One region of the Pseudomonas sp. S3_C06 genome, then DNA from elsewhere that is predicted to be linked to it. Evidence: riboswitches for the same ligand, from Rfam matches in the RefSeq annotation. Region 1 holds a riboswitch; each other region holds the start of a gene.

The links. Region 1 has a riboswitch for cobalamin ahead of AB4N44_RS29395 (ABC transporter substrate-binding protein). Riboswitches for the same ligand answer to the same signal wherever they lie in the genome.
Region 2: linked by a shared signal. The riboswitch ahead of cobO (cob(I)yrinic acid a,c-diamide adenosyltransferase) and the one ahead of AB4N44_RS29395 (ABC transporter substrate-binding protein) in region 1 are both predicted to bind cobalamin.
Region 3: linked by a shared signal. The riboswitch ahead of cobW (cobalamin biosynthesis protein CobW) and the one ahead of AB4N44_RS29395 (ABC transporter substrate-binding protein) in region 1 are both predicted to bind cobalamin.

The regions. Positions count from the first base shown of each region.
Region 1 is NZ_CP162747.1:6,595,716-6,606,427, forward strand. It holds gene metE (5-methyltetrahydropteroyltriglutamate--homocysteine S-methyltransferase) at 1-567, shown strand, start outside; gene AB4N44_RS29380 (GNAT family N-acetyltransferase) at 772-1,278, shown strand; partial or broken gene AB4N44_RS29385 (ABC transporter ATP-binding protein) at 1,262-1,930, opposite strand; gene AB4N44_RS29390 (FecCD family ABC transporter permease) at 2,023-3,027, opposite strand; gene AB4N44_RS29395 (ABC transporter substrate-binding protein) at 3,036-4,049, opposite strand; cobalamin riboswitch at 4,193-4,386, opposite strand; gene AB4N44_RS29400 (Ppx/GppA phosphatase family protein) at 4,429-5,364, opposite strand; gene phnX (phosphonoacetaldehyde hydrolase) at 5,715-6,542, opposite strand; gene AB4N44_RS29410 (LysR substrate-binding domain-containing protein) at 6,617-7,486, opposite strand; gene AB4N44_RS29415 (MFS transporter) at 7,497-8,792, opposite strand; gene psrA (iron-containing alcohol dehydrogenase PsrA) at 8,924-10,015, opposite strand; gene phnE (phosphonate ABC transporter, permease protein PhnE) at 10,126-10,712, opposite strand, start outside.
Region 2 is NZ_CP162747.1:5,785,392-5,796,103, reverse strand. It holds gene cobT (nicotinate-nucleotide--dimethylbenzimidazole phosphoribosyltransferase) at 1-129, opposite strand, end outside; gene cobU (bifunctional adenosylcobinamide kinase/adenosylcobinamide-phosphate guanylyltransferase) at 126-647, opposite strand; gene AB4N44_RS25805 (cobyric acid synthase) at 796-2,247, opposite strand; gene cobD (threonine-phosphate decarboxylase CobD) at 2,244-3,236, opposite strand; gene cbiB (adenosylcobinamide-phosphate synthase CbiB) at 3,229-4,137, opposite strand; gene bluB (5,6-dimethylbenzimidazole synthase) at 4,134-4,784, opposite strand; gene AB4N44_RS25785 (cobyrinate a,c-diamide synthase) at 4,781-6,181, opposite strand; gene cobO (cob(I)yrinic acid a,c-diamide adenosyltransferase) at 6,178-6,789, opposite strand; cobalamin riboswitch at 6,871-7,100, opposite strand; gene AB4N44_RS25775 (hypothetical protein) at 7,264-7,848, shown strand; gene AB4N44_RS25770 (PQQ-dependent sugar dehydrogenase) at 7,915-9,228, shown strand; gene AB4N44_RS25765 (C40 family peptidase) at 9,364-9,900, opposite strand; gene AB4N44_RS25760 (C40 family peptidase) at 10,121-10,712, opposite strand, start outside.
Region 3 is NZ_CP162747.1:93,665-104,376, forward strand. It holds gene metH (methionine synthase) at 1-1,362, opposite strand, end outside; gene AB4N44_RS00345 (fatty acid cis/trans isomerase) at 1,518-3,800, shown strand; gene AB4N44_RS00350 (acyltransferase family protein) at 3,982-5,004, shown strand; gene nfuA (Fe-S biogenesis protein NfuA) at 5,062-5,646, shown strand; gene cobM (precorrin-4 C(11)-methyltransferase) at 5,791-6,537, opposite strand; gene AB4N44_RS00365 (cobalamin biosynthesis protein) at 6,619-7,032, opposite strand; gene AB4N44_RS00370 (CbtA family protein) at 7,029-7,730, opposite strand; gene AB4N44_RS00375 (CbtB domain-containing protein) at 7,742-7,939, opposite strand; cobalamin riboswitch at 8,064-8,285, opposite strand; cobalamin riboswitch at 9,202-9,413, shown strand; gene cobW (cobalamin biosynthesis protein CobW) at 9,513-10,586, shown strand; gene cobN (cobaltochelatase subunit CobN) at 10,590-10,712, shown strand, end outside.

The sequences.
Region 1 (10,712 bases):
GTCAGCCGTGAAGTGCAGGCGCGGCAACTGGCGCTGGCGATTCGCGACGAAGTGGTCGATCTGGAAGCCGCTGGCATCAAGATCGTGCAGATCGACGAAGCCGCGTTCCGTGAAGGTCTGCCTTTGCGTCAGGCGCAGTGGCAGCATTATCTGGACTGGGCGACTGAGGTGTTCCGCCTGTGCGCCTCTGGTGTGCGCGACGAAACGCAGATCCACACGCACATGTGCTACAGCGAGTTCAACGATGTGATCGAATCCATCGCGGCGATGGATGCCGACGTGATCACCATCGAAACCTCGCGTTCCGACATGGAATTGCTGGATGCCTTCGAAGCCTTCGCTTACCCGAACGACATCGGCCCGGGCGTTTACGACATTCACTCGCCACGCATCCCGGATGCTGCGGAAATGGCTAATCTGCTGCGCAAGGCCGCCAAGCGGATTCCGGCTGAGCGGCTATGGGTCAACCCGGATTGCGGTTTGAAAACCCGTGGCTGGCCGGAGACGGAAGCGGCGCTGGTGCACATGGTCACCGCCGCCCGGCAGCTGCGTAAAGAGTTGGCGTAACCCTCACCCGGCATGAAACACAACACCTGTGGGAGCGAGCCTGCTCGCGAAAGCGTCCTGTCAGTCAACATCATTGTTGGATGATCTGCCGCCTTCGCGAGCAGGCTCGCTCCCACAGGGTTTTGTGCAAGTCATGAGATTGGATGGCTTCGCGGGACCTGTTGTTGCTACTGTGGCCAGCCGCAGTCCAGGCGCTTTCGCTACATGAAACATCACCCCTTTATTCAAGCTGTTTCCGACGCCGACATTCCTGCCGTGCTGGATTTTGTCTTCAAGGCCCGTGCCGAGCTTTTCCCCAAGCTCAACGCGACCGGCATGCCTGACGATCTGGCGCGTTTTGCCGAGGTTTATCTGCGTGGGGAAGGGCGCTTTCTGATTGCTCGTCACGAAGGGCAGATCGTTGCCTCCATCGGCTATCTCCCTTACGACCGGCGCTTCCCGAACCTTGATTATCCCGGCCGCAAGGTAGTGGAAATCGTGCGCCTGTTCGTCGTGCCTTCACAACGGCGTTCCGGGTTGGCCGCGGCGTTGTATCGATCACTCAAAGACCTGGCACTCGCCGACGGAGTCGGGGTGATCTACCTGCACACCCATCCGTTTCTGCCGGGGGCCATCGAGTTCTGGCAGCGGCAGGGTTTCGAGATTATTGACGTCGACGCTGACCCGGTGTGGCAGACCACGCACATGCACAACGTCATGAGTGAAATCTGAGAATCTGCGCCCCATCAAACGGATCTGTCAGATAGTGCGCCCTGACCCCGAAAGTGTCTTGTAACCGCTGCGGTGTCAGCACTTCCAGCGGCGCGCCCAGCGCCACCAGTCGCCCGCGCTCCAGCACCGCCAGACGATCGCATTTCAACGCCTGATTAAGATCATGCAAGGCGATCAGCGTGGTCACCGGCAACGCCTGCACCACGTTGAGAATGGTCAGCTGATGCTGAATGTCGAGGTGGTTGGCCGGTTCGTCCAGCAACAGGATTTGCGGTCGCTGCGCCAGGGCCCGAGCGATGTGTACCCGTTGTCGCTCACCACCGGACAGGCTGCGCCAGAGACGGGTGCGCAGGTGCATCGCGTCGACGTCGGTCAGCGCCTGCTGAACAATGGCGTCGTCGGCCGCGGACCACGGTTGCAGCGCCGACAGCCAAGGCGTACGCCCCAGCGCCACCGCATCGAACACGCGAATGCCGTCGTCGGTGTCGGCCTGTTGCTCGACCACCGCAAGCTTTTGCGCAATGCTGCGCCGGGCCATTTTGCCCAGGTGCTGACCTTCGAGCAGCACCTCGCCAGCGCTCGGTTCACGCAGCCCGGCCAGCAGTTTGAGCAGGGTGGATTTGCCGGATCCATTCGGCCCGACGATGCCGAGGGTTTCGCCGCGCTGAACTTCAAGGCTGACACCGCTGAGCAACTCGGCGCCGCGCACTCTGAAGCTCAGACCAGAACAACTCAAAACACTATTCATCGAGCGGACCTGCGGCCTACCAGAATCAAGGCAAACACCGGCGCGCCGACCAGCGCGGTAATCACCCCGACCGGAATCACCTGGCCCTTGATCAACGTGCGCGACAGCACATCAGCGGCAATCAGAAACACTGCGCCGCCCAACGCACTGGCCGGCAACAAGCGCGCATGCCCGGTGCCGAGCAACAGCCGCGCGGCGTGGGGAATCACCAACCCGACAAAACCGATCGAACCGACAATCGACACCATCACCGCCGTCACCAGTGCCGCGCAGCCAATCAGCAGAATCTGCACACGTCGCACCGGAATGCCGAGGGATGCCGCCGAATCCGCACCAAAGGTAAACGCATCCAGCGCCCGCCGATGCCACAGACACACAACCAACCCCAACACGGCCACCGGCACCGCCAGCCACACCGAAGGCCAGCGCACGCCGCCGAGATTGCCCAACAGCCAGAACATGATGCCGCGCGCCTGTTCAGAGCTGGCCGAGCGGGTGATCAAAAACGCCGTGAGCGCGTTGAACAGCTGCGAGCCGGCGATCCCGGCAAGAATGATCTGCCCGGTGCCGCTGGCCGAACCGCTGACTCGCGCCAGTACAATCACCAGCACGAACGCCGTGACTGCGCCGGCAAATGCGCCGACTGACAACGAGATGATCCCGGCGCCAACACCGAGTAACGCCACCATCACCGCCCCGGTCGAGGCGCCGGCAGAAATCCCCAGCAGATAAGGATCGGCCAGCGGGTTGCGCAACAGCGACTGCAAAATCACCCCGCACGTCGCCAGACCGGCACCGCATGCAGCCGCGACCAGTGCGCGGGTCAGGCGGTAGTTCCAGACGATGCCTTCGTCGATAGGATCCAGCGCGTACCCGGCGCCCCACAATTTGTTCGCCAGCACTTGCACGACCACGCCCGGTTCAATCGAGGTTTCGCCGATGGCCACACCAGCGACCACTGCAATCAACAGTGTCACCAAGGCCAGCAGCGTACGGATCAGACTGGCACTCATTGCGACAGGTCATTGCCGTTGATGGCCGTGGCCAATTGCTCGATGCCATCGAACATGCGCAGGCTCGCCTGCATGGCCATGGCGTCAAGAATGATGATGCGGTTGTGCTTCACCGCGTCCATGTTGCGCGTCACCGGGTCAGTGCGCAGGAAGGCGAGTTTCTTTTCATAGTCGTCGGCGGGGAAGCGTCGACGGTCCATGCGCGCGATGACGAGAAAGGTTGGATTAGCCTTGGCGATGGTTTCCCAGCCGACCGTTGGCCACTCTTCATCGGACGCCACCACGTTACGCACGCCGAGGGTGCTGAGCATGAAATCGGGAACGCCTTTGTGCCCGGCCACGAACGGCTCGATGTCCATTTGTGCGCTGGAAAACCAGACCAGCGCGCTGGCATCCTTCAGCTGTTTGCCTTGGGCTGTGGCAATCGATTTGGCGAGGCTGGCTTTGAGCTCGTCGTTGAGCTGCTGGCCACGCTCCTGAACATCGAAGATCTGCGCCAGTTGGCTCACGCTTTTGTAAATCGTCTCGATGCGAAACGGCGCCAGTCGCGTGCCATCGGCGCCGACGAGGTTGTCCTTGGCTTCGCAATCGGAAGGCAGCAGGTAGGTCGGAATCTTCAGTTCATGAAATTGCTCGCGAGTGCCGACCGCGCCTTGCGGGCCGACCATCCATTCCAGCTCCACGGCGACCAGTTCCGGGCGCTTGCCGATCACCGATTCGAAACTTGGCTCGTTGTCAGCCAAACGCTCGATCTTGTCGTCCTGGGCTTTGTATTTGGCCAGCACATTGTTGAACCACAACGAGGTGCCGACGACTTTGTCGCCCAGGCCCATGGCGTAGAGCATTTCCGTGCCGGCCTGGCCGATGGTCACGGTGCGCGTCGGTGCGTGCTGGAAGGTCAGGGTGCTGCCGCAGTTTTCGACCGTCAGCGGATAGACCGTCGGTGCCGCATGCGCCATGGCGCCAAAGCTCAGGCCGGTGATCAGGGTGGCAACGCGGGGCAGCAGCATGGGGCAGTCTCCAGGGGAACCGTACGGGAGCGGGAGAGTACGGATTGGAAACACACCATCGAACGCAGTCAGGAAAACAGCGCAAGGCCGGGCAGCCAACGAAGACGCGCACGGCACGATGTCCTTCCCGGACACCCCGCCGGTTAGTAATCACTGTGCCGGCAGGTCTCCTGACTGATGCGTCATCGCCTGGCTCCGGCCTTCCCGGGATTCACCCAGTGGCAGTCGTGGAGCAGGCTCGGCATCTACAGTTGCGGGGGCAGTTCCGATCAGTGCTGAGCAAGCACCTCGGATTCCCTGTTAGTCCCGTTCGGGAACCGGCGGCGGCATGGTAGTCGATCGAGCCGCTGAAGGGGAGACGAATCTGCCGTGACGAGGATTAGTGCTGGCTCATCAAACCGTGCAACACGCCTAAACGCAGGCCCGGTTCGGAGGGCAGCATTTGCGCGATGCCGAACACCTTGAACGCCGCCAGCATCAACACCAGACCGCCGGGCAGAATGCTTTGGCGATGCGCTTGCAGGCCGGCGAGCTTGAGCTGTTGCACGTTGTTCACCTTCAGCAGAAGCAACGACAGGCGCAGCAGTCCGCCGTAGGTGATACCGTCCTGACCGTAGTCGTTGAGGCGATTGGCCTTGAGCACTTTGGCCAGCATGCGCGCGGTGCCGGACGAACCGATGGTTTGCTGCCAGCCCTGAGCGCGATAGCGTCGGGCAACCTTTTCAAACTGCAGGATGGCAAAGCGTTCGGCCTCCTGTAGGGCACCGGCGGACACGTCACCGCCGCGAAAGAAGCGCGTGCTCAAGGTGCCACTGCCGATGGCGATGCTTTCGGTGAGCAATGGTTGTGAGCCTTGGCCGAGGATCAGCTCGGTGGAACCGCCGCCGATATCGACCACCAGGCGCAGGTCTTCAGCGCTTGGCAAGGCGTGGGTCACGCCGGCGTAGACCAGCCGCGCCTCTTCATGGCCGCAAATGACGTCGATGGGAAAGCCCAGATGCCGCTCGGCACTGGCCAGAAACAGTTGCGCATTGTCGGCCTCGCGCACTGCGCTGGTCGCCACCGCGCGAACCCGGCCGGCCTCGAAACCGCGCAGCTTCTTGCCGAACCGCGCCAATGCCTGCCAGCCGCGATCCAGTGCCAACGCATCCAGCGCACCACCATCAAAACCTTCGGCGAGACGCACGGGTTCACGCAGGGTTTTCACTTCCTGAATCTGCAAGCCCTTTCGACTGCGCACTGACTGGCCGATCATCAGGCGAAAGGCGTTCGAACCCAGGTCGATGGCGGCAAACAGCGAGGCGTCGTCTTTCATGGGAATCCTTGCAATGCATCCGTCGCGAGGCTCAAGACGGTTTGCGAGGATTCTGCCGTGATCTTGATGACATCCTGATGACGGGGGGCGGGGCGGTCGAATGAATGTGCGGCTGTCATGACACTGTCATTATCCGGCGTCTATGCTGAGGCCAATACATCGCGTGTTCTTAAAGTTTTTGCTGCCAGTTTTGGCAGCTTTTTTTTGCCTGCGATTTGGCAATGCCGCGAACTGATCGTTCCCACGCTCCGCGTGGTAATGCCTCTAGGGACGCTCCGCGTCCAGTGACGCGGAGCGTCACGGGCTGCATTCCCACGCAGAGCGTGGGAACGATCAGGGGTAGGGGCTACTCAGCAGGCTTGCGGGGTTTCGCCCCGGGCCAGACGCGCATTGATGTCTTCGATTACCTCGGGCAACTCGGCGATGGTGTCGATCAGATAATGCGGGCGCGAGGGGGCGAACATCTTGCCGATCCGCGCACGTTCTTCCGCCAGTCGATCCGACGGCAATGCCTTGTATTGCTCATAGCTCAGGCCCAGCGCGTTGCCGGAACAGGTCAACGCCACCGTCCACATCCCCGCGCTACGCCCTTCAAGAATTCCGGGCCAGGTGTCATCAACCTTGACGCACGCGGCCACATCATCGATGCCCAAGGCAATCACGTTAGCCAGTGCCTGCGCCGGATGCGGGCGGCCATTCGGCACTTCATCGGTGGCGACGACATGGTCAGCGACGTAGCCATTTTCCCGCGCCAGTTCGACGACCTTGGCCATCACCACCGCCGGATAACCGGAGCACGAACCGATTTTCAAGCCCTTGTCGCGCAACGCGGCAATCGCCTCGAGCGCGCCCGGAATCAGCGCCGAATGCAGGGCGATTTTCTCGATTTGCAACGGCATGAAGCGCTCGTAGATCGCCGTCACATCGTCATCGCTCGGCACGCGGTCGAATGCTGCACGATAACGCTCGGCAATCTGTGGCAAGTTGCACAGCGTGCGGATGTGATCCCACTTGCCCATGCCCATCGGCCCGCGCGCTTCTTCCAGCGACACGGCAACGCCGAACTCGGCAAAGGCCTCGACAAAAATCTGCGTCGGCGCAAACGAGCCGAAATCGACAACGGTGCCGGCCCAGTCAAGGATCGCGGCTTGCAGGTGAGTCGGTTGTTGGTACTGCATGGTCAATCTCCGTTTTCAGGTAAGCGTGGGCCGTCCCTCGGTAATGAGGTAGGCGGTTCAAGGGGCAGTGCTGATCAGGTCAGCGGTGGATTCGCATCAAACAGTTCGGCAATCACTGGCCGGTTCCTGCGGATGCCGAGGCAGCACAGGTGGTATTCGATAAAGAACGGGTGGTCGACAAAGGTGATCGGCGTGGTGCCGGGTGTTTCGGCGTACTCGACGGCCGAGACAAACCCGATGCCGATGCCCTTGACGATGGCGTGCACGATGGCTTCGCGGCTGTTGAGTTGCATGACGCAATTGAGCTCGATATCGAGGCGCTTGCAGCTTTCTTCCACCAGTTGGCGGGTGCGCGCACTTTGCTCGCGCATCACCCATTTTTCTCGGCTGATTTCGTTGATGTGAACCTGCGACTGGCTGGCCCACGGATGGTCATCGCGCACCACGGCAATGATCGGATAGCGGTGATACAGCCGCGTGTGGAAGCGCTCATCGAATTCCGACAGCGCCAGAATCGCCACGTCGATGTCGAAGTTGAACAGCCGCGCCAGGGTGTCCTTTTCCGAGGAAAACGAGGTTTCCAGTTCAATGTCCGGATGTCGCTGCATCAGCTCGTAGGTCAGGTTCATCGCGATCGGCGGCGACACCGCGCCGAGGCGCAGCATGCCGTTTTTGCGTTGCTTGAAGCTCTGCAGCAGTTGCACCGCTTCATCTTCCTGGCCGAACAGACCTTGAGTGATCGCGTAGAGCTTGTGCCCGGCGGCGCTCATCTCGATGTAGCGTCCACGGCGATGGAACAGCTCGACCGAGAAGGTTTTCTCCAGCGCGTTGACCTGCTCGCTGACGGTCGGCTGACCGACGCAGAGGTACTCCGCCGCGAGGGTGAAGCTGCCGGTCTTGGCCACCGCATGAAACGAACGCAACCACTTGTGATACTGGTACATGCAAGCCCCGTCAGCGTCGGATGAACAAGGCCACTGCCGCACTGCACAGGCAGGCGCTGGTGACCACTATGAAGATCAGAGACGTATTTGCCGTGGTGTCAAGCAGACGCCCGATCAGTGGCTCGGCCAATCCGGCGAACAGGTAGGAGGAAAAGTTCATGATCCCGGTCGCCGTACCGGCGCGTTTGGCACCGACCAGATCCGGGCACAGCGCCCAGAAACTCGACGCTGGGCCGTAGACGAAGAAGCCGCAAAGGAACAACGCGACCAGGCCGATGATGCTGTGTGGCGGCAGGCTCCACATCCACAGGCTGGTGGCGGCGCCGAGGAACATGTAGAGCATGATCGCCAGATACCGCTTGGAGCCGAACAGTTTGTCCGACACCCAGCCGTTGCTCAGTGCACCGACCGCCATGCCGACGGGGAGGGCGACAGTGATCCATTTCGGATCGATCATGCCGTCACCACTTTTCCAGTCAGCGCCGAGAAAGTGCACCGGCACCCAGACGATCAAGCCGTAGCGTGCAGCGTTCTGAAAACCCAGTGACAGCGCGGCGATCAGCAGCCGGGGATTTTTCAGCACGGCTTTGTAGCGTTGGGCCGAGGACTCGACTTCGCCCTGCGCGGCTTCCTGATGCTTGTCGTCAGCGTTGGCCACACCGGTATCGCCCACCGGTTCGAAACCCATATCCTGCGGCCGTTCGCGGGCAACCAGATAGAAAATGATCCCGCCGGCGAGCATTAGCAGCACCGGCAAACGGAAGATCCAGCGCCATTCCAGTTGCAGCACTTCAAGCACAACGATAGAGGTGACGTACGACAGAATCGACGCGCAACCGGCGGCGAAAGTGTAGAAGCCATAGACCTTGCCGCGCTCGCCCGCCGCCCACCAATTGGCAATCAACCGACCGCCCGGCGCCCAGCCCAAGGCCTGAAAGTAGCCGTTGACGCCCCACGGCAGAATCAGGCTGGTGAAACCGCTGGCGAAACTGGTCACCCAGTTGGCACCGCAGGACAACACCGCACCCAGCGTCATGATCCGCCGGCCACCGAACTTGTCGGCGAGGTTGCCGTTGATGGCCTGGCCAATGGCGTAGGCCCAGAGCATCGCCGCAGAGGCCCAGCCGAGGGTTTCCTTGCTCAAGCCAAATTCAGCCTGAATGCCCGGAATGGCAAAACCGAAGGTCTGCCGCCCGGTGTAGAAAAACAGGTAACAGAACATCGCCGCCAGCAGCATGCGCCACTGCGCGACCCGGAACGAGGCAGAACGGACGGCGAGACCAGGCATTGTTTCGGCACGATTCATGATCTTTTCCTTATTGTTGTCGGTTCCCGTCGGTTGTCGTCGGCGGGTGCACTCTTTTTCGGTGCGGCAGGAAATCACCGCGGCGTTGTACGCCGCCGGCTGTGCTTGGGTCGTTCAGGTTGCGGGCGAGGTCAGGCGGCTTGTGAACCGATGAAGTTCTTGCCGCGCGCGCCCTGCATCGCGAGGTGGATGATGTCTTCGGCATCCTTGGCCGAGACGCCGTAATCGGCAAACTCGGTCTTTACCCCGAGGCTGTGCAGGAACTCGCGCAATTGCTGTTGCGCAGTGAGCAGATCTTCGCCGAATACCCGTTGCAGGATGCGGTCACGCGTTGCGTCATGACCCCAGGCCAGGCCGAGCACTAACGGCAGGGTGAAAGAGCAGGCGATGCCGTGGGGCAAACCATGGCGTAAGGTCATCTCATAGGAAATCGAATGCGCCAGCGCGGTTTTGGTGTTGGAAAACGCCAGCCCGGCCTTGAGTGCGGCCAGTGCCATGCGCGTGCGCAACTCTTGGCTCGACAGATCTTTTTGCAGACGCGGCAAGCATTCGAGAATGTCTTCAATCGCAGAAATGGCGAAGGTGTCGGAGACCGGATTGGCGTTCACGTTCCAGATCGCCTCCAACGCATGGGACAGCGCATCGAGACCGGTGGAAACGGTCACGCCGGCCGGTACGGTGAGCATCAGTTGCGGGTCAATGATCGCCACCCGTGGCCAGGTGCAGTCCAGGTGCAGCGAATATTTCTTCTGGCTGGCGCTGTCCCAGATCGTCGCCCACGGGGTGACTTCGCTGCCGGTGCCGGCGGTGGTTGGTGCGGCGATCAGTTGTTTGCAACGGGCCGGGGTGAACGGTTTGCCGATCGACAGCAGGCTCAACAGTTCATCGAAACGGCCGGATTCGGTGCCGACGATCAACGCCTTGGCGGTATCGATGGCGCTGCCGCCACCGACCGCGAGCACCACGTCGCAAGCAGCGGCGTGCTGCCAGAAATGCTCGTAGGTGTTGCGCAGATGGGCGACGTCGGGGTTGGGCTGAACGTCTTCGAACACGTAGACCAGCCGCTCACCGAGCAAGGCTTGCAGGCGATCGACCAGCCCCAGGCTACGGGCCTCAGGGAAGGTGACGAGGGCCACGGTTTGCTGGTCGGTAATGGCAGCGAGGTCTTGCAGGCTGCCCCAGCCGAAACGGGTATCGACGGGGTTCTGGAAGCGGGCAGTCATGGTGGATCCTTATTGTTGTTGTCGTGTGGCGCCATACTCAGCGCCCGTCGACAACGGCTCAAATCGATAATTCGCAGGTTTGAATCGGCTCAGCCGATAGCCGCTCGACGTCAGTGTGCCGAACCGCTCTGGATCGCCGCGCGCAGGCGACTGGAGATGGCGTCGGCGACGATCACCATGAAGGTAATGACGATGATGCAAGTCGCGGTTTCCTGGTATTTGAACAACTTCAGGCTGCTCACCAGTTCGAAACCCAGGCCGCCGGCGCCGACCATTCCCAGCACCGTGGCCGAGCGCAGATTGACCTCGAAGCGATAGAGAATCACGGCAATCCACGCCGTGATGACCTGTGGCAGGACGCCAAACACGATCACCTGCAACGGCCGCGCACCGGTCGCTTGCAGCGCTTCAATCGGGCCTTGGTCGATCTCTTCGATGCTCTCGGCGAAGAACTTGCCGAGCATGCCCAGGCCATGCAGCGCCAGCGCCAATACACCGGGGAACGGCCCGAGCCCGACCGCCGAGACGAAGATCAGCGCGAGGATCAGTTCGTTGATGCTACGGGTGAAATTCAGCGCCTGACGGGTGGCGTGAAACACCCAGCGATTGCGGCTCAGATTGCGCGCGGCGAGGAAGGATAGCGGAATCGCCAGCAACACGCCGAGCAGGGTGCCCCAAATGGCGATCTGCAAGGTTT
Region 2 (10,712 bases), 810 kb from region 1:
CACCGCGACCGATTCCAGTCGACCGAGGGAACCGGCCGGTTTGGTCAATTGCTGCTGTCGCGCCGTCGCTTGCTCAACGACGTAGAGATCGACCGGTTTGCACGGGTTCAGCCACCAGGTTTGAGTCATAACGCAGGTCCTTTCAGAGTCAGGGGCAGGCCGGCAACGGTCAGGACAACACGCTGACAGCGCTCGGCCAAAGCTTGATGCAGCCAACCGGCTTCATCGACGTAGCGGCGAGTCAATTCGCCCAGCGGCACGACACCCATTCCGGTCTCGTTGCTGACAAAAATGATTTCACCCGGCAAAGACGCCAGGCATTCGAGCAAGGCTTCGCGCTCGGCGGCGAGGCGTTCGGCGTCATCGAGCATCAGCAGATTGGTCAGCCACAGGGTCAGGCAATCGACCAGCAAGCAACGCTCGGCGCTGGCGGATTCACGCAGGACGCGGGCCAGCTCCAGCGGCTCTTCGATGAGCGCCCATTCGGCGGGACGGCGCGCGCGGTGGTGGGCGACGCGGTCGCTCATTTCACCGTCCAGCGGTTGGCTGGTGGCGATGTAGGTCACAGCGAGGCCGCTATCGCTGGCGAGTTTTTCCGCCAAGCGACTTTTGCCGGAGCGGGCGCCGCCGAGGATCAGTTGGAGCATGGGTTCATCCAGGAAAATTCAAGTGAGGCAGCCGCCGCTTTCGCGAGCAGGCTCGCTCCCACAGGGTTATGAGTTGTACTCAAAATGTATGGCTAACCGCATTCACTGTGGGAGCGAGCCTGCTCGCGAAGAGGCCAGCCCAGGCAACTCAAATCCCACAGAGTCGACGCAATAGATCCGTATCCAGATACTTCTCCACCAGATCCGCCAGCCGTTCGATATCGCGTTCGCGCAAGCCGTGGTAATCCACCGCCTGCACATCGCTCAACCCGGCCCAGCGCAACAACGCCGCACTCGCCGCCGGCGATTCGAACAGCCCATGCAGATACGTGCCGAACACCTGCCCATCGGTACTCTGTGCACCGTCGCAACGGCCGTCATCCAGATGCACCGCCGCATTCTCCAGCGCCGATCCGCTGGTTACGCCGGCATGAATTTCATAGCCGCTGACGTCGGCATCTTCCAGCGCCAGCCGTCCACGCACATTGCGCAACTGCTTCTCGGCTTCAAGTGTGGTTTCGAACGCCAGCAAGCCCAAACCGGCACTCGTGCCGGGCGCGCCTTCGAGGCCGAGCGGGTCATGCACCTGCTCGCCGAGCATCTGCAGACCGCCGCAGATCCCCAGCACTTTGCCGCCGTAACGCAAGTGCCGAGAGATCGCCGTATCCCAGCCATTGGCGCGCAGATAAGCCAGATCGCTGCGCACGCTTTTCGAGCCCGGCAGAATGATCAGGTCAGCTGCCGGAATCGCCTGCCCCGGGCCGACGAATTGCAGATCAACTTGCGGATGCAGACGCAGCGGATCGAAATCGGTGTGATTGCTGATGCGCGGCAGCACCGGCACCACCACTTTCAGCACCTGCTCAGCCTTGTCGGTCTGGCGCTGATCGATGCCGTCCTCGGCTTCCAGATGCAGATCCATCACGTAGGGCAACACGCCCACCACCGGTTTGCCGGTACGCTGTTCCAACCAGTCAAGGCCCGGTTGCAGCAAGGCGATGTCGCCACGGAAGCGATTGATGATGAAACCTTTGACCCGCGCCTGTTCGCTTGGCGAGAGCAACTCCAGGGTGCCGACCAGATGGGCGAAAACCCCGCCGCGATTGATGTCCGCGATCAGCAGCACCGGGCAATCCACCGCTTCGGCAAACCCCATGTTGGCGATGTCGCCGGCACGCAGATTGATCTCCGCCGGCGAACCCGCGCCTTCGACCATCACCAGCGGATACGCAGCGCTGAGCCGCTCGTGGGACGCAAGCACCGCTTTCATCGCGATGGCTTTGTAGTCGTGATACGCCACGGCATTCATCGAAGTCACGGCGCGACCATGGATGATCACTTGCGCGCCGGTGTCGCTGTTGGGCTTGAGCAGCACCGGGTTCATGTCGGTGTGCGGCTCAAGAAACGCCGCTTGCGCCTGCACCGCCTGCGCACGGCCGATCTCACCACCATCAGCGGTCACCGCGCTGTTGAGCGCCATGTTCTGCGGCTTGAACGGGACGACCGCGACACCTTGGCGGGTCGCCCAGCGGCACAGCGCCGTCACCAGTGTGCTTTTACCGGCGTCGGAAGTGGTGCCCTGCACCATCAGGGTGGTCATGCGTGGTCCTTGGCGAAAGCGCTTAAAGCCTGTTCGAGACGCGCCTCTTCAGCCGCGTCGGCAGGCAGGCCAAAACGCAAACTGCTGTTGTGGGTAAAGATGCGCAGGAGAATGCCGCGACGGGCCATGAATGCGTGCAACACCTCGGCGTGTTCGGTGATCAGCCACTGGAACAGCGCGCAACCGCCCTGCGGCTTGAAGCCGTAGCGTTCAAGCAGCGCCACCAGCCGCTCACTGGCCTCATCGCTGCGAATCCGTTGGCGTGTGTGCCCTTCGGTGTCTTGCAGACACGCTTGCCCGAGCACCCGCGTCGGCCCACTCACCGCCCATGGCCCGACCTGTTCGGCGAGCAGCTTGAGCAACTTGCGCTCGGCCAGCACAAAGCCCAGACGCACCCCGGCCAGACCGAAAAACTTGCCGAACGAACGCAACACGATCAGCCCGACTTGATGCGCATGCGGCGCCAGGCTTAGTTGCGGCGTGTTATCCATGAACGCTTCATCGACCACCAGCCAACCGCCACGCCGGGCAAGCCGCGCGTGCCAGTCGAGCAATCGTGCCGGGGTCAGACTCAGACCGGTCGGGTTGTTCGGGTTGACCACCACCAGCACGTCGAGGCTGTCGAGAAAAAATTCGACTTCCTGCTCCAGCACTTCGCGCACGATGTAACCGCTGCGGCGCCAGGCTTCGGCATGTTCGGCATAACACGGTGACAACACGCCGACTTTGCCGGCGCGGCGCAAGCGCGGCAGCAACTGGATAGCCATCTGCGAACCGGCCACCGGCAGCACTTGCGCGGCACCGTAGTAATCGCACGCAGCTTGCTCCAGACCATCATCGGTTTCCGGCAACCGCGCCCAGGCGCGCAGCGGGATTTCCGGGATCGGGAACGGCCACGGCGCGAGGCCGCTGGACAGGTCGAGCCAGTCCGCCTCGGCAATGCCGTAATCGAGTGCCGCCTTGCGCAGCCGGCCACCGTGCTCAAGCATAGAATTCAGCCCCCACGCAGAGAATCAGCAGCCATAACCATACGCCGCGCTGGACCAATTGCCAGCCACGATCAATGGAATCTGCGTCAGCCGCTGCGCCCTCGCCAAGCTGAGGACGGTCGTGAAGTTCGCCGTGGTAAATCGCCGGCCCACCCAATTCCACGCCCAGTGCACCAGCGCCGGCAGCCATCACCGGGCCAGCGTTGGGGCTGTCCCATTGCGGCGCCTGGGTGCGCCAGCACTTCAGCGCGAGTCGGGTTTTGCCGAGCAGCGCGTAGGTCAATGCCACCAGACGCGCAGGAATGTAGTTCAACACGTCGTCGATTTTCGCCGCCGCCCAACCGAAGCGCTCGAAGCGTTCGTTGCGATAGCCCCACATCGCATCCAGCGTATTGCTCAAGCGATAAAGAACCACGCCCGGCGCACCCGCCACGACAAACCAGAACAGCGCGGCAAACACCGCATCGCTGCCGTTTTCCAGCACCGACTCAGTGGCAGCACGAGCGACGGCGGTGCTGTCGAGTTCATCGGTCTGGCGGCTGACTAGGTAGCCAACACGCTTGCGAGCCTCATCGAGATCATCCGCACGTAAAGCAGCAGCCACCGGCGCGACATGCTCACCGAGGCTGCGCATGCCGAGGGCGCAATACAACGCGAGAATTTCGACGACCCAGCCCACGTACGGCGCCCAGGAAAATGCGGTAGCAAGCAAGGTCAGCGGCAGCACGGCGATCACCCACGCAGTGACGCCATGGCTGCGCCAGCCCCGGCCACCGGCGTTGAATCGTTGCTCGATGCGCCCGGCGAAATTGCCGAACGCCACCAGCGGATGCCAGCGTTTCGGTTCACCCAACAGCGCATCCAGCGCCACTGCGGCGACACTCAACAACGCCACACTCATTGACTCACTCCCCAATAATTTTCATACAGCAACTCATTGAGCGGCCGCGCCTGCGCCCACCCTTCGAGTACCAGCATCGGCGCCGGATAGAACTCCTTGACCGGGCCCAGACATAAAACCGCCAGAGGTTTTGCGCCTTCGGGCAACTTCAAAAGATCAGCCAGTGCCTGAGGCTCGAACAGTGAAACCCAACCCATGCCCAGACCTTCGGCGCGCGAGGCCAGCCACAGATTCTGGATTGCGCAGGACAGCGAGGCCATGTCCATTTCCGGCAGCGTGCGGCGACCGAAGATGTGTTTTTCGCGATCGTCCATCAATGCGGCAACCAACACCTCGGCGCAGTCATGGATGCCTTCGACTTTGAGTTTCATGAACTCGTCACTGCGCTCGCCGAGGGCTTCTGCGGTGCGGACGCGTTCTTCTTCCACGAGGTTCTGGATCTGCCCGCGCAGGGCTCGGTCGCTGATACGGATGAAACGCCAGGGCTGCATCAGGCCGACGCTTGGGGCCTGGTGGGCGGCTTCCAAGAGTCGGCGCAGCAGATCCGGCTCGACCGTGCCGCCAGTGAAGTGGCGCATGTCGCGGCGTTCGGCGATGGCTCGATAAACCGCTTCGCGTTCGGCTTCGGAGAATGTGTTGTCGGTCATGGCCCTTTCGCGAGCAGGCTCGCTCCCACAGGGGATTGCATTTCGTCAGGCACGACATCGCCCACTGTAGGAGTGAGCCTGCTCGCGATAGCGTCCTCAAGGGACGGTGCAAACAATGCTGCGACAGCCACAGGATTCGACGGAAAATAGAAGTGCACATAAGAGGCCGTCATCCGCCCTTCCCGATAAACCGCCTCGGCCCCACGTCCACCATTCGGGCTCAAACCCCGTGCAATCGGCGCCAGTTCGGTAGTCGTCAGGGAATGATGATAAGTGTGCCCACGCAGCGAACCTTCCGGCAGATCCACCGCTTGCAACGCCAACGCCGCCAGACGCTTCTGCATCACCGCGTCGCCTTTGAGCAGCCCAACCAATTCGGCGCGAGTGCCTTCAACGTCCGTCAGCGAATCGAGCAGATACAGCATCCCGCCACATTCAGCGAGCAACGGTTTACCCGCTGAATGATGCGCACGAATCGCTTCAACCATCGCGGTGTTCTGCGCCAGCGCAACGTGATGCAACTCCGGATAACCACCGGGCAGATACACGCTGTCCGCTTCAGGTAATTGCGTGTCGCGGATCGGCGAGAAGAAACTCAACTCAGCACCCATCGCCCGCAGCAGATCCAGACTCGCGCCATAGGTGAAGGCAAACGCTTCATCACGGGCGACGGCGATTCGTACATTCTTCAGCAGCGGCTCGACAGCGATGATGTCAGGCGCGGCGAACTCAACCGCCGGTGGCAGCGCTACCTCACAGCTGCTGGCGAGAGCGTCGGCAGCGGCGTCGAGACGCACATCGAGGTCATTCAGTTCGCTGGCCTGCACCAGGCCGAGATGCCGGCTCGGCAGTTCGATGCCTGTTTCGCGGGACAACGCGCCGTACCAGCGCAGCCCCTCCGTGAGGCTGCCTTCGAGCAACTGCGCATGGCGCAAGGTGCCGACGCGATTGGCGAGCACACCGGCAAACGGCAGATCCGGCTGATACTTCGCTAAACCTAGAGCCAACGCACCAAAGGTCTGCGCCATGGCCGTCCCATCAATCACGCCAAGCACCGGTACACCGAAGTGCCGCGCCAGATCGGCACTGGACGGCGTGCCATCGAACAGGCCCATCACGCCCTCGATCAGAATCAGATCCGCCTCGGCAGCGGCTTCCCACAACAGACGACGACTCTCCTGCTCGCCAACCATCCACATGTCCAATTGATACACCGGCGCACCGCTGGCGCGCTCGAGAATCATCGGATCAAGGAAGTCCGGGCCGCATTTGAACACGCGCACTTTGCGCCCCTGATTGCGATGCAAACGGGCGAGCGCGGCGGTGACGGTGGTCTTGCCCTGACCGGAAGCCGGCGCGGCGATGAGCACCGCCGGGCAGTGACGTGGTTGATTCAAAGTTCGACGCCTTTCTGCGCTTTGATGCCGGCCTGGAAGGCGTGTTTGAGCATGCCCATTTCGGTGACCGTATCGCCCATCTCGATCATTTCCGGCTTGGCCGCGCGACCGGTAACGATCACGTGCTGCATCGGCGGACGCGCCTGCAAATCGCTGAGCACCTGATCGAGATCGAGGTAGCCGTGTTTGAGGGCGATGTTCAATTCGTCGAGCACCACCAGACCGATCGACGGATCGCGCAGCAGTTCACGGGACACGGCCCACGCGGCTTCGGCAGCGGCGATGTCGCGCTGACGATCCTGGGTTTCCCAGGTGAAGCCTTCGCCCATCACGTGGAAGCGAACTTGCTCGGGGAAGCGGCGGAAAAACAGCTCTTCGCCGGTGCTGTTGCGGCCCTTGATGAACTGCACCACACCGCACTGCATGCCGTGGCCCATGGCGCGGGCGAGCATGCCGAACGCCGAGCTGCTTTTGCCTTTGCCATTGCCGGTCAGCACCAGCACCAGACCGCACTCGTCGGGCGAGTTGGCAATGCGTTCGTCGATCACGGCTTTTTTGCGCTGCATACGGGCCAGATGGCGTTCGTCGCGCTCGGGGGAATCAGTCATGGGGGAGCTCTCCGTTGAGGCTGGATAACGGCGGGCAGGCACAAGAATAGACGGCAAAAAGCCTGGCATCGCCCACCGTGATGCCGCTGGATGGATCAGGCCGGTCTCCGGGCTCATGAGCGGCGTTGGCCTGACTGCGCGCCTTCCCGCTTCTTTCGAGGCAGTGGCTCAAGGCGCAGCTTTCACTCATTTACCGTTGCGGGGGCAGCGCCGGGATCGTGGTAGTTCTTCGTGCGAAGACAACCCTCACCGGCTTCCCTGTTTCACTCTGTCGACGCAGGTCACAGAGCACCTGAAACAAGCCGCGAAGGTTAGAGGGTTGGGGGTGGAGCGTCAATTAAAGAGGCGGCCATCGGGCGAATAACTGCCGCCGATCAATTATCTGCCGCCAATCTTGTGCCACACTGATACAAATGATATCAAAGAGCCATGCTTTTCCCGAAAAGCCCACCACAACAATAAAGGATGATGACGATGCAAGGCATGATCATCAGCAACCCGCGCCTGGAATTCCTGCGCCCGGTGCTCGAACGCTGGTTTGACTGTATCGACCGTTACAACGCCGTGCGCGGCGACAGCGATACCCCTTACTGGCATGACGAGAAAGCCAATCTCGGACTGCTCTCGGCGGCGGCCTGGATGGCTGAGCTGGTGACCTTGAACGAAACTCCCACGCGCAAGCAGAACGAAGAAGGCGAGCGCAACGCTCGCGCCGATCTGTTTCTGGCCGGCGCCGAAGACCGCGCCTTTATCCAGGCCACTCAGCGCTGGCCGAAGGTCACCAACCTGAATCTGACCCAAGCCCTGCTCGATATCACCAACGACGCCAAACGCATCAGCTACGCCAGCGATCTCAAGCTCGGCTGCCTGTTTATCGCGCCGCAAAAACCCCAGCACAGCGCCAGCCCCGAAGAGCTGCAGGACATGGTCGACGATCTGCAAAAGGAACACACCTGCGCGGTCGCCTGGTATTTCCCTTACGCCTACCGCAAGTTGCGCAGCGAAGCGGGCAACTATCACCCGGGCATCGCCGTGCTGTTCAAGGAAGCCCGCAGCTGAGCAGTTGAACCATCGGGCTTGCGCCCTCCTCTATGATTAGGAATGCATTCATAGGGAAGATCAGCAATGCGCAAGCCCCAGCTCGTTTTTGTCATCGCCTTCGCCGGAGGGCTCGCCGCCTGCGGTGAGACCTCCAGCCTGCAAGTCTCCGACGGCACCGGCCCGTCGCCGAAGCTGCCCGAACCGAACAAGACCCTGATCCCGACGGTGAACATCGCCCCGGCGATCGGCTGGCCCGAGGGCGGCAAACCGACAGCGGCGGCTGGCACCCAGGTGGCAGCGTTCGCCGAAGGCCTCGATCATCCGCGCTGGTTGTATGTGCTGCCCAACGGCGATGTGCTGGTGGCGGAAACCAATGCTCCGCCAAAACCGGATGACAGCAGCGGGATTCGCGGCTGGGTCATGAAGAAGGTCATGGGCAAGGCCGGCGCTGGCGTGCCCAGCCCAAACCGCATCACCTTGCTGCGTGACGCCGACCACGATGGCGTCGCTGAGACGCGCACAGTGTTCCTGCAAAACCTCAACTCACCTTTCGGTATGACGCTGGTCGGCAACGATCTGTACGTCGCCGATACCGATCGCCTGCTGCGCTTTAACTACGAACCGGGCGCGACCGAGATCAAGTCGCAGCCAATCAAGGTTGTCGATTTGCCTGGCGGCACGCTGAATCACCACTGGACCAAAAACGTCATCGCCAGCAAGGACGGCAGCAAGTTGTACGTCACGGTCGGCTCGAATAGCAACGTCGGCGAAAATGGTCTGGATAAGGAAGAAGGTCGCGCCGCGATCTGGGAAGTTGATCGGGCGACCGGCAATCACCGGATCTTTGCCTCGGGCATCCGCAACCCCAATGGCCTGGCCTGGGAACCCACCAGTGGCGCGCTGTGGACGGCAGTGAATGAACGTGACGAGATCGGCAGTGATCTGGTGCCGGACTACATCACCTCTGTGAAGGACGGTGGTTTCTATGGCTGGCCGTTCAGCTACTACGGCCAACATGTCGATGTCCGCGTTACGCCGCAAAACCCGGATCTGGTGACCAAGGCCATTGCCCCGGATTACGCCGTCGGGCCGCACACTGCGTCTTTGGGCCTGACGTTCGCCGAGGGCAACAACCTGCCGGCGCAGTTCAAGGAAGGTGCCTTTATCGGCCAGCACGGCTCATGGAATCGCAAACCGCACAGTGGCTACAAAGTGATTTTCGTGCCGTTTACCGGCGGCAAGCCGAGTGGCACACCGGTGGATGTGCTGACCGGGTTCCTCGACAAGGATGAGAATGCACTGGGCCGCCCGGTGGGCGTGGTGATCGATCAGCAGGGTGGCTTGCTGGTGGCGGATGATGTCGGCAACAAGGTGTGGCGAGTGTCGGCCAGCAAATAATTTTCGCCATGCACAAACAACTGTAGGAGTGAGCCTGCTCGCGATAGTGCCATATCAGTCGACATCATCGTTAACTGAATGACCGTTATCGCGAGCAGGCTCACTCCTACATTAGTGGATTGTGTGAGGCTTGAATTAAGGGTTATGCGCCAAATGCTCCGGCTGCAACACCCGCTTGGCACTCAGATAAGCCTTCTGCCAATACGCCTTCGACAGACTGTCCAGCTTCACCGTGCCGCCCGTGGCCGGCGCATGCACAAAGCGCCCTTCGCCGACGTAGATCCCCGCATGACTGACCTGCGAGCCGCCATTGGTGGCGAAGAAGATCAGATCGCCGGTCTGCAAGCCTTCCTTGCCGACATTCGGTGCCTGCATGACGATCAGCTCACGCGTCGAACGTGGCAAAGAAATGCCCGCCGCATCACGGTAGACAAAACCGATCAGCCCGCTGCAATCAAACCCTGAATCCGGCGTGTTGCCGCCCCAGCGATAAGGCGTGCCGACCAGACCGAGCGCGCGAAACAGCACGTCTTCAGCAGCAGGCGAAAAAGCTTGGGAGGGGCCGAACACGACCGGGGCACGAACCACCGGCGCAGGAGGCGGTGTGCGACTGGCGCAGGCGCTGAGCAGCGCTGCGAAGAAGATCAAGGTGAGGCGGGCCGACATCGTCATAAGCAGAACATCCTGATCTGGCTGCGGCTTTTTCTGCCGATGGACAGAAAAGAAAACCGCCTGCGTGAGCACGCAGGCGGTTTGCCATCAATATAGATTCAGGATTCTAGCGGCTACGCGGCAAACTTCAAGTAAGACTTTAACTTCACCTTGTAAAGTATACGTCTACTCCGTTGCCGGAAGCCCGATTGTCGCCGCGAACGCAGCGACAACGGGGGGATTACTTACGAGCAGTGACTACAGTCGGAGCGTTGGCCAGAGCGCGTTTCGCTTCGATGAAGGTCTTGCTCCAGTAGCTGTCACCCAGGCTGTCGATGCGAACACCGCCGCTGCGACGACTGCTGGAGTGGATGAACTGGTTGTCACCGAGGTAGATCCCGGCGTGACTGACACGACCGCGACGACCGTTGGTGGCGAAGAACAGCAGATCGCCCGGTTCAAGGTTGCTGCGCGAGACCAGTGGCGCATCCACGTTGATCATTTCGCGGGTCGAGCGTGGCAGGTTCATGCCGGCCTCTTCACGGAAGAGGTAGCCGATGAAACCGCTGCAATCGAAACCGGCTTCAGAGGTACCGCCGAAACGGTAACGGGTACCGATCAGGGACATGCCGCGTTCGAGGATGCTGTCGGCCAGAACAGGAAGCTGATAAGGCTTCTTGCCATTGAATTCATTGAGTTCTTTTTCGGTGTCCAGCTCTTCCTGGTAAATAACGGAAGACTGAGCCGTGGCAGAATTTTTAACCTGTTGAGGCTGCTCTTGAACTGGAGAATGAGCAGCGCAACCGTACAACAGGGTGACGAGTGCGAGAGGC
Region 3 (10,712 bases), 180 kb from region 1:
CTTGCCCTGAATGCACTTGAGGCCGGCTTCGATGACTTCCCATTTCGACGAGTCGATCATGATTGGCACGCGGGAGATGTCCGGTTCACCGGCGATCAGATTGAGGAAGGTCACCATGGCCTTCTTCGAATCGAGCATGCCTTCGTCCATGTTGATGTCGATCACCTGGGCGCCGGCCTCGACCTGTTGCAGGGCGACTTCCAGCGCTTCGGTGTAGTTGTCTTCACGGATCAGCCGGGCGAATTTCGCCGAGCCGGTAATGTTGGTGCGCTCGCCGACGTTAACGAACAGCGAGTTGCGATCGATGGTGAACGGCTCCAGACCCGAGAGGCGGCACGCCTTGGGGATGTCCGGAATCTGCCGCGGTGCGTAACCGGCGACGGCTTTGGCGATGGCTTCGATGTGCCCCGGCGTGGTGCCACAGCAACCGCCGACGATGTTGAGGAAGCCGCTCTGGGCGAATTCTTCGATGACCTTGGCGGTTTCCGACGGCAGTTCGTCGTACTCGCCGAATTCGTTCGGCAGGCCGGCGTTCGGGTGCGCGGAAACGTGGGTGCTGGCCTTGTTCGACAGCTCTTCCAGGTACGGACGCAGTTCACTGGCGCCGAGCGCGCAGTTGAGGCCGACGGAGATTGGCTTGGCGTGCGCCACCGAGTTCCAGAACGCTTCGGTGGTCTGGCCCGACAGGGTGCGGCCGGAAGCGTCGGTGATGGTCCCGGAAATCATGATCGGCAGTTCGATGTGCAGCTCTTCGAACACGCCTTGCACAGCGAAGATCGCCGCTTTGGCGTTGAGGGTGTCGAAGATGGTTTCGATCAGGATCAGGTCGGCGCCGCCCTCGATCAGGCCTTTGGTGGCTTCGGTGTAGTTCTCCACCAGCTCATCGAAGGTGACGTTGCGATAGCCGGGGTTGTTGACGTCCGGCGACAGCGAACAGGTGCGGCTGGTCGGACCGAGCACGCCGGCGACGAAACGCGGCTTGGCCGGGTTCTCGGCGGTCTTGGCGTCGGCGACCTTGCGGGCCAGACGTGCGCCTTCTACGTTTAACTCGTAGGCCAGCTCTTCCATACCGTAGTCGGCCATGGAAATGCGCGTAGCGTTGAAGGTGTTGGTTTCGAGGATATCGGCGCCGGCATCCAGGTAGGCTTTCTCGATGCCGCCGATCACGTCCGGACGGGTGATCACCAGCAGGTCGTTGTTGCCCTTGACGTCACTCGGCCAGTCCGCGAAGCGTTTGCCGCGATAATCCTGCTCTTCGAGCTTGTAGCTCTGGATCATCGTGCCCATACCGCCGTCGAGTATCAGGATGCGCTCTTTGAGAGCTTGCTTGAGAGCTTGAAGGCGGACGCTGCGATCGGACATTTGGACTACTCGGAAAGACCATTACGAAGGAGCGGGATCATAGCAAACCTGTGCGCTTTTAGAGCATGTGGGGCTTTTGCATGAATATCGTTCATGTTGGTACGAGCGTCATACTGTAGACTCGCGGCGTTTTTTTCAGGATCGGGATCAAGGGCATGTCGTACCGCGTCATCAGCATGGTTTTGCTGTTCTTAAGCTGGGGCGCCGTTGCGCAAGAGCCCACGATCTCATACAGCCGTGATATCCAACCGATCTTCACCGAGAAGTGCGTGGCCTGCCATGCCTGCTACGACTCGGCCTGCCAGTTGAACCTGGGCAGTGGCGAGGGCGCGGCCCGTGGCGCGAGCAAGATGCCGGTCTATGACGGCGAGCGCACACAAGCGGCACCGACCACTCGGCTGTTCTACGACGCCTTCGGCAAACGTGCCTGGCAGCAGAAAGACTTCTATTCGGTGCTCGATGCGCAGGGCAGTCAGGCGGCGCTGATGGCGCGCATGCTCGAGCTGGGGCATAAAACGCCATTGACGCCGAACGCCAAACTCCCGGAAGAGATTGTGCTGGGCCTGAACCGCGAGAACATGTGCTCGCTGCCCGCCGAGTTTGAAGGCTACGCCGGTGCCCATCCGAAAGAGGGCATGCCACTGGCGGTGACCGGGCTGACCGATCAGCAATATCAGACGCTGCAGCGCTGGCTGGCCTCGGGTGCGCCGATTGACGAACAAGGCCTGGCGCCGAGCGCGAAAGAGGCGCTGCAGATCGTCCAGTGGGAAAACCTGCTCAACACCCCCGGCGCCCGGCAAAGTCTGGTCGGCCGCTGGTTGTACGAGCACTGGTACCTCGCGCACATCTACTTCAAGGACGGCGAGCCAGGGCATTATTTCCAGTGGGTGCGATCACGTACACCAAGCGGTCAGCCGATCGACCTGATCGCCACCCGTCGTCCCAACGACGATCCGGGCACTCAGGTGTATTACCGCTTGTGGCCGGTGCAGGGCGTGATTGTGCATAAAACCCACATCACCTACCCGCTGAGCGCGGCGAAGATGGCGCGGGTGAAAAGCCTGTTCTACAGCGGCAACTGGCAGGTCAATGCGTTGCCCGGTTACGGCCCGCAGAGCCGTGCCAATCCATTCGCGACGTTCGAAGCGATTCCGGCGCAGGCGCGTTACCAGTTCATGCTCGACAACGCCGAATACTTCGTCCGCACGTTTATTCGCGGCCCGGTGTGCCGGGGGCAGATTGCGACCGACGTGATCCGCGACAACTTCTGGGCACTGTTCCAGGCACCGGAACACGACCTCTATATCACCGACCCGAATTATCGCGGTCAGGCCACACCGTTGCTGGCCATGCCGGGGCAGAACGACGATGTCGGCAGTGTGTTGAGTCTGTGGCACAACTATCGCAACAAACGTAATGAGTACGAGGCCCTGCGCCGCGACAGCTACGCCGATGTGCCCGCGCCGAGCTGGTCGACGCTGTGGGCCGGCAACGACAACGCTCTGCTGAGCATTTTCCGCCACTTCGACAGCGCTTCAGTGACCAAAGGCCTGATCGGTGAAGTGCCGCAAACCATGTGGCTGTTCGACTATCCGCTGCTGGAACGCACCTATTACCAGTTGGCAGTCAACTTCGATGTATTCGGCAACGTCTCGCATCAGGCGCAAACCCGTCTGTATTTCGATCTGATCCGCAACGGCGCCGAGCAGAACTTCCTGCGCCTGATGCCCGCCGATTCCCGCGAGGATTACCTCGACGATTGGTATCAGAGCGGTGGCCAGTTCAAGATGTGGCTCGATTACGAGGCGATTGACGACGACAAACCGACTGCGCTGAAACTCGACGAGAAAGACCCGAAATACGACTTCGCCATGCAATTACTGGCGCGTTACGGCGATCTCAATGCGCGGCCCGATCCGATCAATCGCTGCGATGGCGCTTATTGCTCGCGGCCGAATATCGACCCAGGGCTGCAAAATGCCGAACAGGCCTTGAGTCGCCTGACCTCACGTCCGGCGGCCGGTTTGAAGGTGATCGAGCAGTTGCCGGAAGCGACGATGCTGCGCATTGAAACTGCCAGCGGCAAACGCGAGGTCTACAGCCTGCTGCGCAATCGTGCACACAGCAACGTGGCGTTCCTGCTCGGTGAATCGCTGCGCTATCAACCAGGACTGGACACGCTCACGATTTATCCGGGCGTACTCAGCAGTTATCCGAACTTCATCTTCAACGTCCCGGCCGATCAGGTGCCGGCGTTTGTCGATGCGATGGAAAACGCCAAGGATGCCAATCGTTTCGAGAAAATCGTCGAACGCTGGGGGATTCGCCGCAGTCATCCGCAATTCTGGTTCTATTTCCACGATTTGAGTCAGTACATCCACGAAACCGATCCGGTGGAAGAGGGCGTGCTGGACATGAACCGCTACGAGAATCTTTGATCATTTGAAACAGGCCGACTGTCACAGCTTCAGGTAACACACAAATCCCCTGTGGGAGCGAGCCTGCTCGCGAAGGCGGAGTGTCAGGCACCGAATACATTGAACGTACCGTCGCTTTCGCGAGCAGGCTCGCTCCCACAGGGTGAAGTGGTGTTTTTGCAATTGTGATCGGGAGCAGGTGATGTTGATTTCAGTGCAAGCCCTGCGTGCGCTTGCCGCGTGGACGGTGGTCTGCCATCACTTCATGCAGATATTCTTCGACTTTCAGGCACGTGGGCCCATCGGGCAGCTGTTCATCGACAAGGGCGCGGTGGGCGTCGATATCTTCTTCGTCATCAGCGGTCTGGTGATTTTCCTCTCGACCGAAAACAAACCGCTGCCGCCGACGCGCTTTCTGCTGTACCGCCTGTTTCGCATCGTCCCGGCGTATTGGCTGTACACGCTGTTGATGGCGGTGCTGGTGGTGTTCGCCCAGCCGTTGCTGCCGGATCAAACGGTGGACTGGGGTCATCTGCTGTTGTCGTTGCTGTTCATTCCTACGGAAAACCCCGGCGGCTACGGCTTCTATCCGACGCTGAATGTCGGCTGGACGCTGAATTACGAAATCCTGTTTTACGTGCTGTTTGCCTGGGCGTTGCTGTTCCGCTTGCAGGTGCGCCTGCTGGTGGTCGCGGCATTGCTGTTCGCAGTGAGTCAGGCGTGGACCGGGTTTGGCTGGATAAGCGAGTTTTACCGTTCGGACATTGTCTATGAGTTTCTGCTGGGGATCGGCATCGGCATGCTCTATCGCCGGGGCTGGATCGGTGCGGGACTGTGGCTGCCACTGGCGGCCATCGTCGTGGCGTTGCTGGCGATTTATCATTTGGCACCGGCGCCGAGGCTGCTCAATTGGGGGGTGCCGAGTGCGGTGCTGGTGATGGCGTGTATCTCGCTTGAGCGTTATGTCGAGCGCAGTCGTGTGCTCAAGCTGCTCGGCGATTGCTCGTATTCGGTGTACTTGATGCACGTTCTGGTGCTGTCGGTGGGTGGATTTATCGCGCGACGCTACGGCATCAACCCGTATTTGATGTTTGTCGTGTGTGCGCTGGCCATCGGCGTCGGCTCCTGGTTGAGCTACGAATGGGTGGAAAAACGCAGCTATCGCTGGCTCAAGGCGCGAATCGACGACGAGCCCGACGAGAATCTTTCCCGACAAAAATACTAGGACTTTGTCCGGCGCAACGATTGGCGTAAACTGCGCCCAAGCCTGCGAGGAGTTTCCATGACCGCTATTACCATTACCGACGCCGCCCACGATTACCTGGCTGATCTGCTCTCCAAGCAGAACACCCCGGGCATCGGCATCCGCGTCTTCATCACCCAGCCTGGCACCCAGTACGCCGAAACCTGCATTGCCTACTGCAAGCCGGGCGAAGAAAAACCTGAAGACACCGCGCTGGGGCTGAAAAGCTTCACCGCTTATATCGATCATTTCAGCGAAGCGTTTCTCGATGACGCCGTCGTCGACTACGCCACCGACCGCATGGGCGGCCAGCTGACCATCAAGGCGCCAAACGCCAAAGTCCCGATGGTCAACGCCGACAGCCCGGTCAACGAGCGCATCAACTACTACCTGCAAACCGAGATCAACCCGGGGCTGGCCAGCCACGGCGGTCAGGTCAGCCTGATCGATGTGGTGGAAGACGGCATTGCCGTGCTGCAGTTCGGTGGCGGTTGCCAGGGCTGCGGCCAGGCGGACGTGACCTTGAAGGAAGGCATCGAGCGCACCTTGCTTGAGCGAATCCCTGAACTGAAGGGCGTTCGCGACGTGACCGACCACACGCAGAAAGAAAACGCCTATTACTAAGGTGTTCGCTGCGGACATGAAAAACGGCGCCCCGTGAGCGCCGTTTTTTTATGGCTGAAATTCAAGAAAGCCTTCGCGAGCAAGCTCGCTCCCACATTTGATCGCATTCCCAATGTGGGAGCGAGCCTGCTCGCGAAAGGGCCTTCAAGGTCGATAAAGATGCGCATGCCCGGCGCGATACAGCGATGACTCGCTAAACACCTCACTCCCCAAAACGCGACCCACCAGAATCAACGCCGTACGCCGAAACCCTTTGGCCTCGACCTTCCCGGCGATATCCGCCAGCGTTCCCATCACCCAATCCTGATCCGGCCACGTCGCCCGGTGAATCACCGCAATCGGGCAGTCCGCGCCGTAATGCGGCAGCAGTTCCACCAGAATCTTCTGCAGATGGTTAACCCCCAGATGAATCGCCATGGTCGCGCCATGCTGCGCCAGACTGCCCAGTTCCTCACCGGCCGGCATGGCGGTCTTGTCGGCGTAGCGGGTCAGAATCACGCTTTGCGAGACGTCCGGCAACGTCAGTTCCGCACCCAGCAACGCCGCACAGGCTGCCGTTGCCGTCACTCCCGGAATAATCTCGAATGGAATATTCAGCTCGCGCAGATAGCGAATCTGCTCACCAATCGCGCCATACAGGCTCGGATCACCGGAATGCACGCGCGCCACATCATCACCGTTGGCGTGCGCGGTTTTGATCAATTCGATGATCTGTTCCAGATGCAATTCAGCGCTGTTGACCACGGTTTGCGCCTGATGACCGTCCAGCACCGCCGCCGGTACCAGCGAGCCTGCATAAATGATCACCGGGCAGCTGCGAATCAGCCGCTGGCCTTTGACAGTGATCAGTTCCGGGTCGCCGGGGCCAGCGCCGATGAAGTAAACGGTCATGGTTGAATCCTGTGAAAAAGGGGCACGGCAATCGCTTCAGATGAAGATTGCTCATGATCGGTGGCGGGGATTATCGGGAATTTATGCTGCGCCGGCCAATGCGAAGGTGGCCTGAGCGTATTTTTGCCGGGAAATCAGCAGTTTTGCCGGTGCCTGAATCAGCTGTTCGGCAAGGGCCAGCGCGGCGCTTTCGGCGACGCCATAGCAACCGGTACGTTCGTAAGCGATCTCGGAACGGTGGCTGAGTCGTTCCTGATAACTGGCCAGTTCTGCGCTGCTGAAGTACAGCAACGGCAGCGCCAGCTGTGCGGCGAGTTCCTGGAGACCGGGCTCATCACGCTTCAGGTCGATACTGGCCAAGGCCTTGACTGCTTGCAGCTCAATCCGATGAGCCTGTAACGCCTGATCAAGTAACGCGCGCAGCGTACTGGCCGGGCAGCCGCGCTGGCAGCCCAGGCCGATCACGAAGGTCGGCGCTGCGCTGTCATCGGTCATGCGTGGTATTGGCCATCGCTTTTGCGGCGGAACAACCAGGCGCTGATCAGGCCGAGGGCCAGCCAGAACACCACGTTGGTCAACTGCGAAGCGATTTTGAACTGAGCTTCCAATGCCTCGGGAGCGAGCATCGAATGCACTTGCGGCTGGGGTGCGCCGATTACATGCGGCACAGCAAGGATGGCCACGCCGAGGATTTTCATCAGCCAGTGACGGCTGAACGCAATCAACGACAGGCCGACAGCGGTCGAAGCGGCGGTGCCGATCCACCACATCTGGCGTGAGGCCAGATCAGCAGCGGCAGTGCCCGGCAATTCAGGTGGCAGGCCCATCGTCGGTGCCAGTACGAATGTCGCGTAACCGGCCAGGCCCCAGAGCAAGCCTTGCGAGGTTTTGGTCGGCGCGCGCAGGGTGTACAGGCCCGCGAGCATCAGGGCGAAACCGACGGCAACGACCAGATTGCCGCCCGTGGTCGAGACCACGCGCTGCCAGCCGTCTTCCGGCTCCCAGGCTTCGGCGTCGTGGGTGTGCGCAGCGGTGCCGGCGGCGTGTTCGTGAACTTCTGCAACCGGTTCGGCTTTCTCGAACGTCTCGGCCTGAAGAATCAGTGGCGACACCCAGAAGCTTTGCAGCAGGGTGAGGAGCAGGGCGGCCAGCAGACCGGTGAAACCTGCGGTTTGCGCAATACGCTTGATCATGTCGACAGGTCTCAGTGGCACGGGAACGCGGCGCTGTGGCGGGTATCGTGGGCGGCGTTGTGCACCGCTTCGATGTGCGAGAAACCGGCAAAGTAGACCAGGCTGGCGCCGAGGATCGACGCGAAGATCGCGGCGGCCAGGCGTTGGCTCAGGGTGGTGGTGCTGGCGATTTTGTCCGTGTTGCTGCCGGTGCTGCTGATGATCGACATGGCGCTTCCCTCTGGAATGTCAGTGGGTGAATCGAGCGCATGAAAACCCCTGCGGGTCGGGCTCGCAGAGGTTCGAACAGCGCCCGCCCACCGCGGGTTTGTTATGTTCAGCGACGCACAAGGTGCGGGCTGTGTGTTGCGGGCCGGTCTCCGGGCTCACGAGGGGTTGGCGTCATGCCGACCTGCAAGCGTCACCTTCCCATGCCGTACAGACACAGTGGTTTTGACGCTTCGCTCGCTTACCGTTGCGGGGGCAGCACCGGACTGACATGGCTCTGAGTAAAGCACATGATTCACCGGTTTCCCGTTTCACCCTGTGAAGGGCACCCGTAACAAGTTGTGTAGGAGAGCATGGGGGTGGGGTTTTGGTCAATTTTTGGGTGTATATCCGTTGCTGCGGGTGTGGCTGATTAGGGTTCCGCCCTTACGGCGGGTCACTTTTTCCAGACGCCGAAAAAGTAACCAAAAAGGCTTGCTCCTACGTGCGGCCCGCTCGCTGGGGCTCGGGGTTCCTTCGCTCCGGGATCGATCCGGGCGCAGCGCCTACGGTTTGCTTCGCTGCACCTCCTCTCGCTGTGTTTGGCTGCGCCAAACGGTCGCTACGCTCCCACGCCCGGATCAATCCCTCCACTCAGCCTTCCGACGTCGCCCGTGGATCAAGATCAAGAGCAGGCGAGCTGACACTCGGCCTATTGAGTGGTGAAGAGCGGGGCGTGGTCGGCTTTGGATTTGTGGTGGTGCTTCCCCTCACCCCAGCCCTCTCCCGAGGGAGAGGGGGCCGATTTTTGGGCTTTTCAAAGCTTGAGTTCAACTCGGTATCGCACGTCGGCGTAGCTCTCCCAAACACCTCGGTCAGTCCCCTCTCCCTTGGGGAGAGGGCTAGGGTGAGGGGCTCTTGATCTGGTTTTTGATCCTGCTTTGGCTTTGGCTTTGGCTTTGGCTTTTGATCTTTTGCCCCTTCGGCAGGCCGAGCGAAGGTGTTCATCCGGGGGTAGGCGCGTAGCGCCGTGCGGCGAAGCCGCACACATCGAGAGGAGGTGCAGCGAAGCAAACCGTAGGCGATGCCCCCGGATGGACACCGTAGCGAGGGAACACTGAGCCTCAGCGAAGTGCCGTACGCCGGGGCAAAGCCTTTTGGTTCCTTTTTGGCGTTTGAAAAAGGGACTCGCTGTAAGAGCGAAACCGCCAGAAGCAGCACCCGCAGCAACGGATATGCCCCCAATCCAAAACCCCCAAAGCATTGACCCAAAACCACACCATGCGTAGCCTTGCGCTTTCGAGGTTCTTCGGCCGTTGCCGAAGCTAAGAAGGGAACGCGGTCAATGCCGCGGCTGCCCCCGCAACTGTGAACGGTGATGTTCGCTGCCACGCCACTGCCAGCTCAACCCATGAGCCAGCGGGAAGGCGCAGCCAACGCCAGGCCCAATGCCTGAACACCGTCAGCCAGGAGACCTGCCTCGTCACAGATTCTCACTACAACCGGGCGGGGTGATCCGGTGGCGAACGCTTCCGGCGCGCACGCGCGTGGCCGGTTCTCGTCCCGTATGCCCGCCGCTTGCCAAAGGGCATACCGATGAAAACACTGGCCAAACTCCCCGTCACCATCGTCACCGGCTTCCTCGGCTCGGGCAAAACCACGCTGCTGCGGCACATGCTCGATAACGCCCAAGGCCGTCGCATCGCGGTGATCGTCAATGAGTTCGGCGAGCTGGGCATCGACGGTGAAATCCTCAAGCAATGCACCATCGGCTGCACCGAAGAAGAAGCCACCGGCCGCGTCTACGAACTGGCCAACGGCTGTCTGTGCTGCACCGTTCAGGAAGAATTTTTTCCGGTGATGCGTGAACTGGTCGCGCGTCGCGGTGACCTCGATCACATCCTCATCGAAACCTCGGGCCTGGCCCTGCCAAAACCGCTGGTGCAAGCCTTCCAGTGGCCGGAAATCCGCAGCGCCTGCACCGTTGACGCGGTGATCACCGTGGTCGACAGCCCGGCCGTAGCCGCTGGCACCTTCGCCGCGTTCCCGGATCAAGTCGATGCGCAGCGCAAACTCGACCCGAACCTCGATCACGAATCGCCGCTGCACGAACTGTTCGCCGACCAACTGGCCAGCGCCGACCTCGTCATCCTCAACAAGGCCGATCAGACCAGCCCGGAAGACCTCGCTCGCGTTCGCGCAGAAGTCGCCGAAGAATTGCCGCCCGCCGTCAAAATCATCGAAGCCAGCAACGGCCGTCTGCCACTGGACGTGTTGATCGGCCTCGGCGCCGGTTCCGAAGAACACATCGACAGCCGCCACAGCCACCATGATCACCACCACGGTGAAGGCGATGACGACCACGATGACCACGATCACGACGCCTTCGATTCGATCTCCATCGAACTTCCGCAAGCTGATGAAAGCCTACTGCTCGACGCCCTGACGCAACTGGTGGTCAAGCACGGCATCTTGCGCGTGAAGGGCTTTGCGGCCATTCCGAACAAGCCAATGCGTTTGCTGATCCAGGGCGTGGGCACGCGTTTCGACAAGCATTTCGACCGTCAGTGGGGTGCCGAGGAAGCGCGCGTCACGCGTCTGGTGCTGATCGGTCAGGAACTCGACGCCGCCCAACTCGAAGCGCAACTGCGCGCTGCGCTCAGCGTTTAAACCATGCACCTGCTCAGGACTCAGCCCGGCGGTTTCGTCTCGGATGACAACATTGCCGACCTTGGCCAAACCCCCGCCGAGCTGGTGATCCTGTGCAGCGGCGACTCCAGCCTGGCGCTGCTCGCC